2 regions of the Streptomyces sp. NPDC051684 genome follow, and region 1 is predicted to be linked to the other one. Evidence: riboswitches for the same ligand, from Rfam matches in the RefSeq annotation. Region 1 holds a riboswitch; the other holds the start of a gene.
What was found. A riboswitch is a leader RNA that binds a small molecule or an ion and turns the genes downstream of it on or off. The one in region 1 is predicted to bind cobalamin.
Positions count from the first base shown of each region.

Region 2: it holds a riboswitch for cobalamin, as region 1 does, so the genes downstream of both, ACIA8D_RS27615 (FecCD family ABC transporter permease) here and ACIA8D_RS34030 (ABC transporter substrate-binding protein) in region 1, are expected to answer to the same signal.

Region 1 covers NZ_JBITCS010000038.1:39,703-47,296, forward strand. Annotated here, with positions in the region: gene ACIA8D_RS34020 (short-chain fatty acyl-CoA regulator family protein) at 1-372, shown strand, start outside; gene ACIA8D_RS34025 (class I SAM-dependent methyltransferase) at 420-1,202, opposite strand; cobalamin riboswitch at 1,395-1,523, shown strand; gene ACIA8D_RS34030 (ABC transporter substrate-binding protein) at 1,576-3,138, shown strand; gene ACIA8D_RS34035 (ABC transporter permease) at 3,140-4,087, shown strand; gene ACIA8D_RS34040 (ABC transporter permease) at 4,084-4,917, shown strand; gene ACIA8D_RS34045 (ABC transporter ATP-binding protein) at 4,914-6,542, shown strand; gene ACIA8D_RS34050 (hypothetical protein) at 6,730-6,999, shown strand; gene ACIA8D_RS34055 (heavy metal translocating P-type ATPase) at 6,999-7,594, shown strand, end outside.
Region 2 covers NZ_JBITCS010000025.1:24,262-31,855, reverse strand. Annotated here, with positions in the region: partial or broken gene ACIA8D_RS27630 (IS256 family transposase) at 1-157, opposite strand, end outside; gene ACIA8D_RS27625 (collagen-binding domain-containing protein) at 565-2,025, shown strand; gene ACIA8D_RS27620 (hypothetical protein) at 2,385-2,549, opposite strand; cobalamin riboswitch at 2,984-3,118, shown strand; gene ACIA8D_RS27615 (FecCD family ABC transporter permease) at 3,224-4,312, shown strand; gene ACIA8D_RS27610 (ABC transporter ATP-binding protein) at 4,385-5,146, shown strand; gene ACIA8D_RS27605 (ABC transporter substrate-binding protein) at 5,178-6,191, shown strand; gene ACIA8D_RS27600 (hypothetical protein) at 6,313-6,645, shown strand; partial or broken gene ACIA8D_RS27595 (HAD-IC family P-type ATPase) at 6,808-7,344, opposite strand; gene ACIA8D_RS27590 (hypothetical protein) at 7,477-7,594, opposite strand, start outside.

The DNA of each region.
Region 1 (7,594 bases):
GAGTCCTTCGCCGCCCCCGGCCGCATCCACGTCCAGGTTGCCGAAATGCCAGACGGGCAGAGGTATTTGTGGACCGCCCGGGCCGTCACTCGGCACCGCGGCGGTTGGGGCGAGCCGGGCAAGGCTTTCGCGATCGGCCTCGGTTGCGAGCTCCGCCACGCCCACCGGCTCGTCTACTCCGACGGCCTTGACCTCGGCCGCACAGCCGCCGCCACTCCCATTGGCATGGGCTGCCGGGTCTGCGAGCGGCTGGAGTGCCCGCAGCGGGCGGCACCACCGCTCGGCCGGACCCTGAGGATCGACCAGAACTCCAGCACCTTCGTGCCGTATCCGGTGGCGCCTGGCGGCTCGACGGGCGCGACTGCGAGGTGACGAGTCCAGCAGGGGTGCTCTGCGGGGGCGTACACAGCTGCTGGAATTCAGCGCAGCGCGGCAATCAGCGCATCGCTCGCCGAGCACCACACTTGGCGCGCTTCGCCGAACCCGTGGCGCAGCAGTGTGTCGATGTGCCATTGGGTGGCGGTCGGGCGATCCCGGTGTGATGGGTCCGTGCGGGCCTGTCGCGGATCGCCCAGCAGGGCGAAGCGCTCGACGGCCGCGTCGGCGAGGTGCGGGTCGCGCGCTGCCTCGCCCCACCAGTCGGCCCAGTCGAGAGAACCCGACTGCCGCTGGTGGGTCTGGCGGTCGGTGTGGAGGGCGGCCAGGGCGGCGTTGAGGCGGGGCGCGGACTCGTCCTTCATGTGGTCGGCGTTGAGGAAGATTCCACCGTCGCGCAGCAGGCGGGCCAGATCGCCGTAGAGCCGGTCGAGGGGTTCGGTGTCGAGCCAGTGCAGGGCGGTGGCGGTGACCACGGCGTCGTACGACGTGTGGGGGAGGCGTTCGGTCCAGGCGGCGTCGGTCAGGTCGGCCTCGGTGAAGGTGACGCGGTCGTCGCCGGCGAAATGGCCGCGGGCGATGGCCAGCAGGAGCGGATCGATGTCGACGCAGGTGACGGTCGCTTCGGGGAGCCGGCGCAGCAGGCGGTCGGTGATACTGCCGGTGCCGCAGGCCAGATCGAGGACGCGCGGAGCGGTGCCTGCCACGGCCTCGACCGTGTCGATCATGACCCGGAACCGCTCCTCCCGGTCGGGCATGTACCACTCCTGCTGGCGGTCCCAGCTGGTCTGCCAGTGCTGCCAGCCGTCGAGAGGTGTTGCTGTCATGAGTGTGGCTGTCCCTTTCCTGGTGCTTCGCGCGGAGCCTGCGTGAGGCTCCGGGCCGTCCGCTGTCGGCGCCGGTGGACATTGTGGGCAGAGCCGCGACAGGTGCGTACGACCGCCCCCACCGACCGCCGGGGAACCGGGTGCCGGTCCCCATCGCCCCGTACGCCACAATGGGCGCACAGGGCGACGGGGACCAGGAAGCCGGTGCGATTCCGGCGCGGTCCCGCCACTGTGACCGGGGAGCGATCCTTCTGCACGCCACTGTCCGCGAGCGCGGACGGGAAGGCGGAGGCGAGCGACGATCCGGGAGCCAGGAGACTGACCCGTCGCCGGTCTGACGTCAGGGGCGAGGACACCCCGGAGAGGATCGACTGTGACGACGCATGCCCGGACGGAGCCGGGGCGGCGCCCGGAGCCCGGTCGCAGAGGTGTGCTCGCCGCCGGCGGTGCGCTGGCGCTCGCGGGGACCGGCCTGCTCAGTGGCTGTGGCGGCGATACGAAGGACGGCGGCGGAGGTGATCGGTTCCGCGCCGCGTTCACGTCGGGCGGCTCGCAGGAGACCCTCGATCCGCACGTCGCCCCGAACTTCGTCGACCAGGCCCGTGCCAAGGCCCTGTACGACACGCTCGGCACGTACGCCGACGACATGTCCGTCCGTAAGAGGCTCGCGGAGTCCTGGGAGAGCGACGCCTCGGGAACACGGTGGAGCGTACGGCTGCGCAAGGCCCGGTTCCATGACGGGAAGCCGGTCACCGCCAAGGACGTTCTCTACAGCTACCGGCGCGCGGCCGACCCCGAGGTCGGCTCGCCGTCGCAGGTCCTGCTGTCCGCGATTGACTTCACCGCGAGCAAGGCGGACGGCGACGGGTCCGTCGTCTTCGTTCTCAAGGCGCCGAACTTCGAGTTCCCCACCGTGTTCGCGGGCCCTGGCACCGAGATCATCCCGGACGGGACGACGGACTTCCGCAAGCCCATAGGCTCCGGCCCCTTCACCTACGTGTCCTTCACGCCGGGCGGCACCGCCCGCTACAAGCGCTGGGCCGACCACTGGGGCGGCGCCCCGCACATAGCCGAGCTGGAGATCGTTCCCGCGAACGAGGAGTCCGCGCGGCTCAACGCCCTCCTGTCCGGCCAGGTGCACTACGCGGCTGACATGGCCGGGGCCTCCGTGGAACGGCTGAAGAAGGACGGCTCGACGCGCCTGCTCACCGCGAAGCGCGCCACCGCACAGCAACTCCTGCTGCGCACCGGCCGCAAACCGTTCGACGACCCGCGCCTCATACGTGCCGTGCAGCTGGGCATCGACCGGCAGGCGCTCGTCCGCATCGCACTGGCTGGACACGGCGAAGCCGGCAACGATCTCTTCGGGATGGGACTGCGCGGCTACCCCGACGACCTCACGCCCCGCGAACGGGACGTCGACGCGGCGCGCAAGCTGGTGAAGCAAGCAGGCGCGGACGGACTGCGCATCACCGTGGAGACCAGTTCGGTCGACGCGGCATGGGAACCCGCGGCGGACCTGATGGCGCGGCAGCTGCGGGAGATCGGGCTGAGGCTGACCGCCAACACCCGGGCATCCAGCACCTACTTCAGCGAGATCAAGACCAAGGGCGTCGCCGCCTTCAACACCACCTCCACCCTGCCCGTCTCCGACTTCCTCCAGCAGCGGGTCCGCGGGGGAGCGGCCCGGAACCAGACCCAATACGCCTCGAAGAAGTTCGACGCGCTCCTCGACCGCGCGCGCACCACCCGTGACGAGCAGGAGCGGCTGGGCCTGCTCGCCCGCGCGCAGAAGATCGCCCGCGACGAGTCCGGACTGCTGGTGTGGGCCTTCTCCGACGCCAACGACGCCATCAGCCGTTCGGTCGGCGGGCTGCGCGCGGCGCCGCCGAACTCGCACAACTGGGCCCGCTTCGACCGGGTCCGCCTGGCCTGACGTGCGCGGCTACGTACTGCGGCGCTCCCTCTTGGCGCTCTTGCAGTGCCTGGTGGTGCTGGTCGCCGTGTTCGCCGTTGGCGCGCTGCTGCCCGGCGACACGGCCGACGTGCTGCGCGGTGAACTCGGCACGCCGGAACAAGTCGCGGCGCTGCGCCAGCAGTTGGGGCTGGACGAACCTGCCTGGCCCCGCTTCTGGCACTGGCTCGGCCACCTGCTCACCGGCGACCTGGGGCACTCGCTGACCACCGGGCTGCCGGTGGGCGACGACATCGGCCGCCGGATCGGCGTGACGCTGCTCCTGGGCGTACCGGCGCTGATCCTGGTCACCGTACTGGCGCCGCTGCTCGGCACGGTCTCGGGGCTGCGAGAAGGCAGTCGGCTCGACCGTGCCCTGAACACGGCCACGGTGCTGCTGCACGCCGTGCCCGAGTTCGTGCTCGCGCTGCTGCTGGTCGCCTCGGTCTCGCTCGCGGCCGGGCTGCTTCCGGCCACCGCGGTCGGAATGGACACGGCAGGTCTGCTGCGGCAGCCGTCCGTCCTGGTGCTTCCCGTGGTCGTACTCACGGCACGGCACCTCTGCGATCTGGCCCGGCAGGTCCGCGCCGGAGTCGCGGGGGAGCGGCATGGCCCCGTAGCCGAGCACTTGCGGCTGCTCGGGGTACGGGAGCGCACGGTGGTGCTCCGGCACGTCCTGCCCAACGCGCTCGGCCCGGCGGCGCAGCAGTACGCCCGCTGCGTGGAAGGACTGCTGGGCGGCGCCGTGCTGGTGGAAGCCGTCTTCGGATTCCGCGGGCTCGGTAACGGGTTCGTCGAGGCGGTGCAGAACCGCGACCTCCCGCAGGTACAGACGTACGCGCTGCTCTTCACCGGAACCGCGGTCGCCGTGAATCTCGTGGCCGACCTGGTCGCCCATCGCCTGGCGCCCCGACGGGAGATGGCCGTATGACGACACTGACCCAGACCGCGAGACTGCGCACAGGGCGACGCCGACGCCCCTGGATCGCACTGCTCCTTCTCGCAGTGCCCCTGTTCGCCGCCCTGGTGGGGCCGTGGCTCGCGGGCGACACGTCGCCGCAGACCGACGCGCTGCCTTCGCAGGCGCCAGGCGCGGGGCATGTGCTCGGTACCGATGTCCTGGCGCGCGACGTCCTGTCGCTCGTCCTGCACGGCGGAGCATCAGTGCTGGGAAGCGCCGTGGGAGCCCTCCTGATCGGCTTGGTCGCGGGCGTGCCCCTGGGTCTGCTGGCCGCCGGGCCCCGGCGCGTGCTCGATGAGGCGGTGATGCGCACCCTGGACGTTCTGCTCGCCTTCCCCGGGCTGCTGGTCCTGATGACCCTGGCTGCGACGGGCCATCGCGACTGGTACTGGCTGGTGACGGTCGCCGGGCTGCTCCAGGTGCCCGCCGTCGCGCGCCTGGTCCGCGGTGCCGCACTCGCCCCGGGCGCCCGCACGGTCGTCGAGGCGCTCCGCATGCAAGGACACGGCTGGGCGTACATCCATCTGCGGCACCTGGCACGGGAGCTGGCCGCGCCCCTGGCCACCGACGCGGCGGGCCGCTTCTCCCTCGTGCTCTACCTCCTGGCGTCCGCCAACTTCCTCGGCCTGGGGCTCCCCGCGTCCTCACCGGACTGGGCCGTCCTCATCGAACGCAACAGCGATGCGTTGTTCACCCAGCCCGCCGCCGTGATCGTCCCCGCCGGGCTGCTCACGGCACTGTGCGTGGGCAGCAACCTGCTCGTGGACCGCACCCTCGCCCGTAGGAGAGGTCAACGGTGACCCCTACCGAGTCCGCGCCGCTGCTGGAGGTCCCAGAGATCTCCGCCCATGCGCACGGAGCGGTGCGCCCCCTGCTGGACCGCGTCGGCCTGACCGTTCCGGCCGGGACGGTACTGGCCGTCATCGGCCCTTCGGGCAGCGGCAAGACCACACTCGGACTGGCGGCACTCGGCGCCGCGCGCAACGGGATCGAGCTCAGGGGACGCGTCTCGCTCGACGGCACCGACCTCTTGTCCCTGACACCCGCGCGACGTCGCGCCGCTCGGGCCGGGCGCGCCGCCCACCTGCCCCAACACCCGGAAAGCGTCCTCGACCCGGTCCGCCGGACCGGCCGCGCCCTCACGGAACTGGCCGCTCTGGCTCACACGGGACGGGACGCGCGCACCACCGCCGCGACCCGGGCGCTGGCACGGGCCGGTCTGGAATGGCAGACGGTACGCCGCCGGTTCCCGCACGAACTGTCCGGCGGTCAGCAGCAGCGGGTGGCCCTCGCATCCGCTCTGGTGACCGGCGCACGGCTGCTCGTCCTGGACGAGCCGGCCAGCGGTCTCGACCCGGCACTCGCCCACGCTCTGGGGCGCACGGTGCGCCGCCTCGCCGACAGCGGGGCGGGCGTCCTCCTCCTCAGCCACGACCTGCCGATGGTGCGCGAGACGGCCGACCGCGTCATCGTCCTGGAGCAAGGCCGGGCCGTGGACGAGGGGCCGACGTCCGACCTGCTCAGCGTCCCGAACGCCGCCCACCCAGGCGGAAGGCGACCCGAGGCGGCTCTCGGCGCTGCCCGCCACCGAGCCACCCGCGAACTTCTGGCAGCGGAACACCGAACTGCTGCCGGCCGGGTTCCGAGTCCACGAACAACAGCGTCGCAATCGCGCGAAGGTGCCGGGGTGTCTGCCACGGACGTCGTCGTACGCCGCCGCTCGGCCGACCCCCTGACCGGGCCCATATCCCTGGCCTTCCCGCCGGGAAGCCGCACCGCGCTGCTCGGCCCCTCGGGCTCGGGCAAAACGACCTTCGCTCGGGTACTGGCCGGCCTGACCACACCCACTCAGGGAGAGGTCAGGCACCAAGAAGAGCTGCTCCCCGCCCGAATCGACCGACGCTCCGCCGCACAGCGCCGCATGGTCCAGTACGTACATCAGCACAGCGCCGACTCCTTTGAGGGGAACCGCCCGATCCTGGACCAACTCGCAGACACCGCTCGTCTGTTGCGAGGGCTCCGGGACGACGAGGCAACCGCTGAGGCTGTGCAGTCGGCAAGGGCACTGGGGCTCGACGAGACGCTTCTGGTCCGCAGGCCGAGCCAACTGTCCGGGGGACAGCTGCAGCGCTGCGCACTGGTGCGGGCCCTGACGGCACACCCGGCTCTGCTGGTCTGCGACGAAGTGACCTCCGCACTGGACACCGTCTCCCGGGAACGGCTGCTGGCCGCCCTGCCCGGGCTGCTCGCCCCGGCCAGGACAGCTCTGCTGTTCGTCAGCCACGACGTGTCGGCGGTACGCATGCTGACCCAGCAGGCCGCGCTGTTCGAAGGAGGGCGCTGCGTCAAGTACGGCTCCGTCGGTGACGTCCTGCTCGCCGCGGAAGACGGCGGGAGTGGTGGTGACGGGAAGGGCAAGGCGTGATGCCTGCCGGGTACCGGATCTCGGGCCGAGCTGATACCGGTCTGATCTTGCGATCGGAGTCCGTGATCCAGCTCACATGACCGGGCGGGAACGCCACTGGCGGCGTGTCCGACTACTGGACAAGACACCGTGCGCCCTCTCTGGGCCGAGGCGGGGGGAGCGGTGGTCGGCACGATCGGGAGAAGTAGTGAGTGAAGCCTCCGGAGGCGAGCGCGCCTCCACGTCGACGTCCACCGTCGGCCGGGATCGCCGGGGATCCCCGGCGCCCGCGCTGCTCGGGTTCATCCTGCTGCTCGTCGCGATGTTCGGTGTCTCCTACGCGGTTGGGCACGCGGTCGGTCCGGTCGCCCCCGGGATGCACGGGTCGAGCAGCGGTGGCGGAGGCGGCGGGCACGACAGTGGGCCGGGCTCCGGTGACATGGGCGGTATGGAGATGGATCACGGGAGTGGTGGCTGATGGGAGCCGTGCCTGTGCCGTCCCTGACCGTCACCGACATCTCGGTCGGCGGGATGACGTGCGCTGCCTGTGTGCGGCGCGTCGAGAAGAAGCTGTCCAAGATCGACGGGGTCGCGGCGAGCGTGAATCTCGCGACGGGCAACGCCCGTGTCAGTCACCCTGCCGACGTCGGCCCCGACGAGCTGGTCGCTGCGGTGGAGCAGGCGGGGTACACGGCCCGGCTGCCGAAGTCGGAGAAGGAGGCTGTGGCGACGCGGGACGACGAGGAGTCGCCGGCTGATCGCGCGGAGCGGCAGCGGCTGGTGATCGTCGCCCTGTTGGCGGTGCCGGTGCTGGTGCTGTCGATGGTTCCCGCGGCGCAGTTCCGCAACTGGCAGTGGCTGTGCTTCATGCTGGCGGCGCCGGTCGCGGTGTGGGGCGCCTGGCCGTTCCACCAGCGGGCGTTGCGCGGGGCGCGGCACGGCGCGGCGACCATGGACACGCTGGTTTCGCTGGGCGTGGTGGCGTCGTTCTCGTGGTCGGTGTACGCGCTGTTCCTCGGCGGAGCGGGCCGGGTTGGGATGCGGATGCCGTTCACGCTGGTGCCGTCCGCCGC
Region 2 (7,594 bases), on a different contig from region 1:
CGCCCAGGAAGACGTAGGGCAACACGGTGTGATCCAGCAGCCGTTCCTTGAACGCGAGGAGTTCCTGGTCGAGTTCGCCGCAGATCCGCGAGACCTCGGACTTGGAGATCCCGCTGCCCGCACCGAGGGCTTTGACCAGGTCGTCCACGGAGCGAGTGATAGCGGCAACCGGGGCGGGCTTGCCCCCGCCGGGCCCGCGCCGCGAGTTGGCCCAGTGTCACTGGTCGCGAGGACTCCGCGACACCACTGACCGGCGCGGGGCGGGCACGCAGCAAGAGCCAATCCCAGTCCCCCCCAGCGAACCGTGCCGCGCCGCAGCGCCGGCGCAAGGTCAGCGCGGCTACTGAGCGGATCGCCCGGAGGAAGCGATCCGCCGCGAAATGCAACTGCCACACAGATCAGACCGGTGGGGCTCACGCCGACTCAGCCTCACCGAGTCGCAGGCGACACACCGCCCCTCGGCGGACAGCCCTTGGGGGGCGTATTCGAACCGGGGTCCACGCATGGGCTAGCGCAGCGGCGTGGCCCCCACGCCCATACTGTCGCCATCCATATCGTCACACCATGAGCAACAAGACAAAAGGTGCATTGATGGCGGCTGGGTGCGCCGCCTGCACAGCCCTGTCCGTGGCAGCTGCTGCCGCGGACCAGCCAGCTGCCGCCGTCCGGGCGGCGGTCTCCATCGGCAACCCCGTCGCGGGCAACAACGGTTTCGGTGTGGTCACCGAGAACGACGCCTACCTGGGCAGCACCGAGTCGGAAGGGCCGGTCGCGGTCGGCGGGAATCTCAGTTTTGGGGCCGGCTACAACGTCTCGCTCAACACGGCCGGAACCTACACCGCGCCCGGCGACGCACGCCCCACCGCGCTCCTCGTGGGCGGCCGTATCGACTACGGCAACAGCAGCCCCACCGGAGTACTGAAGGTCCTGCAGAACGGCTACCTCAAGATCGGTGACCTGACGGGCAGCCAGGTCCGCAACCAGGACCAGAACGGCGCCTCGGTCAACACCCACGTGACGGCGCCATCCACGGCCTACGACGGAACCCCCCGCATCGAACTGAGCACACAAGAGCCTGCCACAGCGGTCGGGCCGTCCAGCCTCATGGACTTCCCAGGCCTGTTCGGCACCTACCGCGACCGGGCCACACAGATGGCGAGCTGCGCCAACAACGTCACCCTGCTCGACGGGAACGGCAACCCGCTGCCCGATCAGTCCACGATCCCGCCCAACTCACAGATCAAGGTCCAGCTGGATCCCGGCAGGACCAACGTCCTGCACCTGACCGGCGCCATGCTCAACAACATCTCCACGTTCACACTCCTCAACCAGCCCACCGCCGACGCACCGTTCGTCATCGTGGTCGACACCACCGCCGAGGCAGGGAACTTCACCTGGCACACCCCCACCATGGCCGGCGTCGGCTCCTCGCAGAACCACATCCTGTGGGACTTCCCCGACGCCACCCGCATCACCAACCCCGACGGGGACCAGATCGAAGGAACCATCTACGCCCCATCAGCCGAGCTGATCGACCTCGACCCCTCCAACATCGAGGGCGACGTCATCGTCAAATCCCTCGTCCAGGGCTCCACCGCAGCCACCGGCGGAACCCCCGTCAACGCCGGAGAGATCCACTACCACCCCTTCGACGGCAACGTGGACTGCGACGACGCATCACCCACACCTACGCCGACGGACACCCCGACCCCGACGCCCACGGACAGTCCCACCCCAACTCCCACGGACAGTCCCACCCCGACACCAACGCCGTCTCCCACCGACACCCCCACACCGAGCCCCACCACAGCTCCGCCTACGACTCCCACCCCTACACCGACGTCACCTCCGACCTCGCAGGCACCACTTCCCAGCCCCAGCCCCAGCGGGCCGGAACTGGCCCACACCGGAGCCGACCGCACCGCCACCCTCGTCATCGGCGGCATCGCGGCCGCCCTCATGGCCGGCGGCGCCGGAGCCCTGTACTGGTCACGCCGCCCGCGCCGGAACGGCCACCACAACTGAGGTTCTATCGGCCGGCTGCCCGCATCTGCCGGTGGGTCACAGCCTGGTACCGATCGTGAGGCGCATGGTCCCGTGCTGCCCGCGACCCCAAAGACGGTGGAGCGTCAGGACGATCGGATAGTGCGCGAGTTCGGCCAGCCCAACCGCGCCGGTGTCGGTCCCCTCATGGCGTACGGATGGATACAGGGGCCGACATCCATCCGGCTGCTCGACCCTCGGCCACCGCTGGAAAAAGTCGGGTCTGCCGCGACACGGAGGTTACTGCGGCAGACCCGACTGCAGATTACGTCCAAACCGCACCTAAAGGACGGCAAATACTCGGACGCCAGTGCCACCCAAGCGTCTGGGGAGCGGCTTTCTCAGACCGTGGCGCGGCCTGGGACGCACTCCATGATCAGGTCGGCGTTGCGGGCGAAGCGGATGACCTTCTCCCCCGGCTCGGACCGCTCCGCCGTCAGCAACGGGCAACGAACAACTTCTGCACAAACGAATGTGGCGAGCAGCGCCAACGTGCTGGTCGCCACGGATATCCGGTATCCGAGAACACAAGATCCGGACCATTTCCGGACCGGCCCCCGACCGGGGGCCGCACCAACTACCGTTTCGCCTGGTCAACATGGGTGCAGCTGCTGTGCCGCCAGCAGACGAAGAATCTCCTATCAGATGTGACACGCTCACCCGGCATCCACTGGGGCTACTCAGTTGGTACGGCCGGAGGATCCCTCTACAGTCGCACCAAAGCAACTCACTGGCCGAGGAAGCTCAGACGGACGCTGCGGTTGGCGTTGCTCGTGTTTGTATCCGCGAAACTCCGTTAGGACAACCGTGAGCGTAACTGTCGCGCTGCCCTGCCCCCTGACGTCCCCTTGTCCGCCGGACGACATCGTCGGCGCATTGGGCCTCCAGTAACTCGGCAGCAGTAGGGCAATGCAGGCAAAGCCCCACCCGGGCGTCACCCCTCACCTCCGCTTGCTACTGTGCGGAGGCCTCTCGTGGGGGAAGCCGGTGAGACTCCGGCGCTGTCCCGCAACGGTGTGCGCGGCCTGGTCAGGCCGTGCGAGTCCGGTCACCCGCGGCAGGCGTGTCGATGTGTCAACCGTTCGCCGTGGACTGCGAACAGGACCGCCAGAACCTCCGGGCTCCTCTGGTGCCCTGTGTGTCGCGCCGCCGGCGCCGACCCGGAGGATGTGCGCCCGCCTTGTCCCGCACCGCCGCTCCCGCCACCCCCTCCGCGTCCGCCGACGCCGCCCGCGGACGTATACCCACGGCCCCGCTGATCGTCGGGCTCATCTGCGTACTCGGCGTTTCGCTGGCGTGCGGAGTCGCGCTCGGGGCGACGGGCGTCAGCTGGGAGCGGGTACTGCGGCTCATGTGGGCGGGCATCAGCGGCGGGAGTCTCGGCACCGACGACGTGGGCGCCTACACCATCGTGTGGGAGATCCGCTTTCCTCGCGTCGTGCTCGCGGCCGTGGTCGGTGCGGGGCTCACCGCGGTCGGCGTCGCGGTGCAGGCGCTGGTGCGCAACGCCCTGGCCGATCCGTTCGTGCTCGGCATCTCCTCCGGCGCCGCCGTGGGCGCCAACGCGGTCATCCTCTTCGGCGCGCTCGCCGGATTCGGCGTGTGGGCTCTCTCCTTCTCTGCCTTCCTGTCGGCACTCGCCGCGACCCTCGTGGTCTACGCGGTGGCCCGCTCGCCGCTCGGGCTGAGCCCGCTGCGGCTCGTCCTGACCGGCACGGCACTCGCCTACGGCTTCCAGGCGGTCACCACCGTCATGGTCTTCGGTGCCGAGCGGGGCGAGGCGGCCCGCTCGGCGATGATGTGGCTGCTCGGCAGCCTGGGCGGGGCGACCTGGCCGAAGATTCCGCTGGCCGCCGCGACCGTGCTGGCGGGCTGGCTGTGGCTCAGGGTGCGGGCAGGGGCCCTCGACGCGCTCTCGATGGGGGACGAGACCGCGGCGGCGCTGGGTGTGCCGCCCGACCGGCTGCGGCGTGAACTGTTCGTCGTGACCGCCGCCGTCACCGGCACGGTCGTCGCCGTGAGCGGGGCGATCGGCTTCGTCGGGCTGATGGTTCCGCATCTCGTACGGATCCTCGTCGGCGCCTCCCACGCACGGGTGCTCGCGGTCGCGCCGCTCGCCGGGGCGGTCCTGCTCGTCTGGGCGGACGTGCTGTCCCGCGTGCTGCTCGCCCCGACCGAACTGCCCGTCGGCGCGGTGACGGCCGCCCTCGGCGTGCCCGCGTTCCTGATGCTCATGCGGCGCGGTGGTCACGCGCTCTCCGGCCGCTGAGTTCGCCGTCCTTTACCCGTACCGACTCCCCCACTGACCACCCGTACTGAAGCTTGCTCTGGAGGACACGACGTGCGACTCGATGTCGAGGACGTTTCGGTCGAGGTGGCGGGCGCACGGCTCGTCGACGAGGTCACCCTCGACGCGCCTGCCGGAACCTTCGTGGGGCTGGTCGGCCCCAACGGCAGCGGCAAGTCGACGCTGCTGCGGTGCGCCTACCGGGCGCGCCGCCCCGACGCGGGCGTCGTCAGGGTGGGGGGCGAGGACGTGCACGGCATGACGCCCCGGGCCGCCGCACGGATGCTCGCCGCGCTGCCGCAGGAGTCGTCCACGGAGTTCGACTTCACGGTCACCGAGGTCGTCGCGATGGCGCGACTGCCCCACCGCGACCGGTCCGCCGCACGCGACCGGGCGATCTGCGAGCACGCCCTGGAACGGGCCGGGGTGGCACACCTCGCCGCGCGCGGCTTCCTGTCGCTCTCCGGCGGCGAGAAGCAGCGCGTGCTCATCGCACGCGCGCTCGCGCAGGAGCCGCGCGTTCTCGTCCTGGACGAGCCCACCAACCACCTCGACATCGCCCACCAGTTGGACGTGCTGCGCCAGGTCCGCGCGAGCGGGCCGACCGTGCTGGCGGCCCTGCACGACCTCAACCTCGCCGCCGCCCACTGCGACCGCCTGCACGTCCTGCAGGCCGGCCGGGTCGTCGCCTCCGGCCACCCGGACGAGGTCCTGACACCCGCACTGCTCGCCGAGGTGTTCGGCGTGCGGGCACACCGCGTGCGCCACCCCGGAACCGGCACCCTGCAGTTCCTCTTCGATCCACTGGCTTCCTGACTCCCTGACGCCTCCTCTGAAAGGTTTCCCCGTGCGCACGTTGCTCTCCTCCGTCTCCCTCGGCCTCGCCACCGCCCTCACGCTCAGCCTCACCGGCTGCGGCGCGCAGATCGCGAAGGACGACAAGTCCGCGAGACCGAAGGCGGTGAGCGTCACCAACTGCGGCAAGAAGGTCACGTACGAAAAGCGCCCGGACCGCGTGGTGACCAACGACGTCGGCATCACCGAGCTCATGTTCGCGCTCGGCCTCGAGGACCGCATGGCGGGATATGTCATGCCCGCGGACAAGGGCACCACCGAAGGCCTCCCGTACAAGGACGCGTACGACGAGGTGAAGTGGCTCTCCAAGGACCGCGTCACCAAGGAGATCGCGCTCTCGGCACGCGCCGACCTCGTCTTCGCCGGCTGGAACTACGGATTCAACGAGAACACGCTGACACCGGACGAGCTGCACAAGGACGGCATCGACACGTACCTGCTCACCGAGTCCTGCCGCAACGCCCGCACCGACACCTCGCGCGGCATCATGCCGCCCCTCGACGCGCTCTACACGGACCTGGACAACCTCGGCCGGATCTTCGGCGTCGAGGACCGCGCGCAGAAGCTGATCAAGCAGTACAAGGCCACGGTCGCCGCGGTCCGCGCCAAGGCTCCCAAGAGGGCGGACCGGCCGTCGGTCTTCCTCTACGACAGCGGCCAGGACCAGCCCTTCACCTCGGGCCGCTACGCCGCGCCCGAGCAGATCATCAGCGAGGCAGGGGGCGTCAACATCGTTCACGACCTCAAGGACTCGTGGACGACGGTCGGTTGGGAAACGGTCGTGAAGCGCGATCCGGACGTCATCGTCATCAACGACTACGGGACGACGAGCGCCGAAGAGAAGAAGAAGTTCCTGCTGTCCTACCCGCCCCTGCGCAACGTCTCCGCGATCAAGCACAAGCGGATCTACACCCTGGACTACGCCGACCTCGTCGAGAGCCCGCGCAACCCCTCGGCGATCGAGCGGCTGGGCGCGTACCTGCGCCTGCACGGCGCCTCCTCCTGAGGGAACGACGCCCGGGGACAGCGCCCGTCCGGGCGATGCGGGCGATCGTGGACACCGTCAGGGTCGACGGAAGCGCGCTCGGCCGCCATCGAGGATCGACAGCGAAGTCCTCGCCCGTGCCGTGACCGAACTGACCGTCTGCGAGCAGTCGAGCAGCGCCTGCGCGGCGGGCATGCTCGCCGACAAGGACGCGGACTCCCTGCGCGAGGCGATCACCCAGAATCTGGACTGTGCGGACGTGGCCGGCACCACGTCGCGGCTGTTGCTGCGCGGGGACGACGCCCAGCGTCCGTTGATCACGGCGCAGCTCGATGCCTGCCTCATCGCCTGCCGCGACGCCCGTGACCAGTGCGGACGGCATGCGGCACACCGGGAGCACTGCCGCATCTGCTCGACGGCGGCCGAGCGGGCGGCGACGGCGTGCGAGGGACTGCTGTCGGCACTGCGCCGCTGACCGAACCTCCTGCGTCCGCCGCCGACCATCGAGGGCTTGGTCACGCAGGTCAACCCCCGGCCAGGGCCGGCAGGCACGCGATCAGGGGTGTGGCCGCGGCGAGTGCGGACTGCTTGAGCCGCCAGGCACGTCCGGACCGGCCGGCGTCGGGCGGGGAGACCGTCACCAGGCGCTCCTCTCGCCGCGCCGGGGCCCCCGCGAACGGACCGGAGCGGGCTGCCAGGCTCTCAGCCGCAGGCTGTTGGCGACGACAAGCACCGAGCTGACCGACATCGCCGCCGCGGCGAGCATCGGGTTGAGCAGACTGACCATGGCCAGCGGGACAGTGGCGGCGTTGTAGCCGAACGCCCGGACCAGGTTGGCGCGGATGGTGGCGAGCGTCGTGCGGGACAGGCGGACGGCGTCGGCCAGTGCCTCGATGTCGCCGCGCACCAGGGTCACGTCCGCGGCGCCGATCGCCGCGCCCGCGCCCGCCCCCATCGCGATCCCCAGGTCCGCCGAGGCGAGCGCCGCCGCGTCGTTCACACCGTCACCGACGACCGCCACCCGGCGCCCCTCGGCCTTGAGCACGGCGACGAGCGCGGCCCTGTCCTCGGGCAAGCAGGCCGCGTGGACCGTGTCGATGGCCAGTTGGGACGCGACGGCACGGGCCGGGGCATCCCGGTCGCCGGCGGCCAGGACCGGGCGCACCCCCAGCTGCGCCTCGGCGCCCGCCCTCAGCCAGAAGCCCAGCGTCGTCGCCGCGACGGAGTGAGGACGTCCTGGTGATGACACCCCCTCTTCCGGCACCTACACCATCTGCCATGATTCCGTTATTGCACATGACGTGCATTAAGGGGTGAGGGTCGTAGTGGACCGGACGGTCGCTGCTTCACGGAGCCGCCGCGCGGTGCTGTCGCTGGCGGGAGGCGTGGCCGTCGGGACGGCGCTGCTCTCCGGCTGCGGTGCG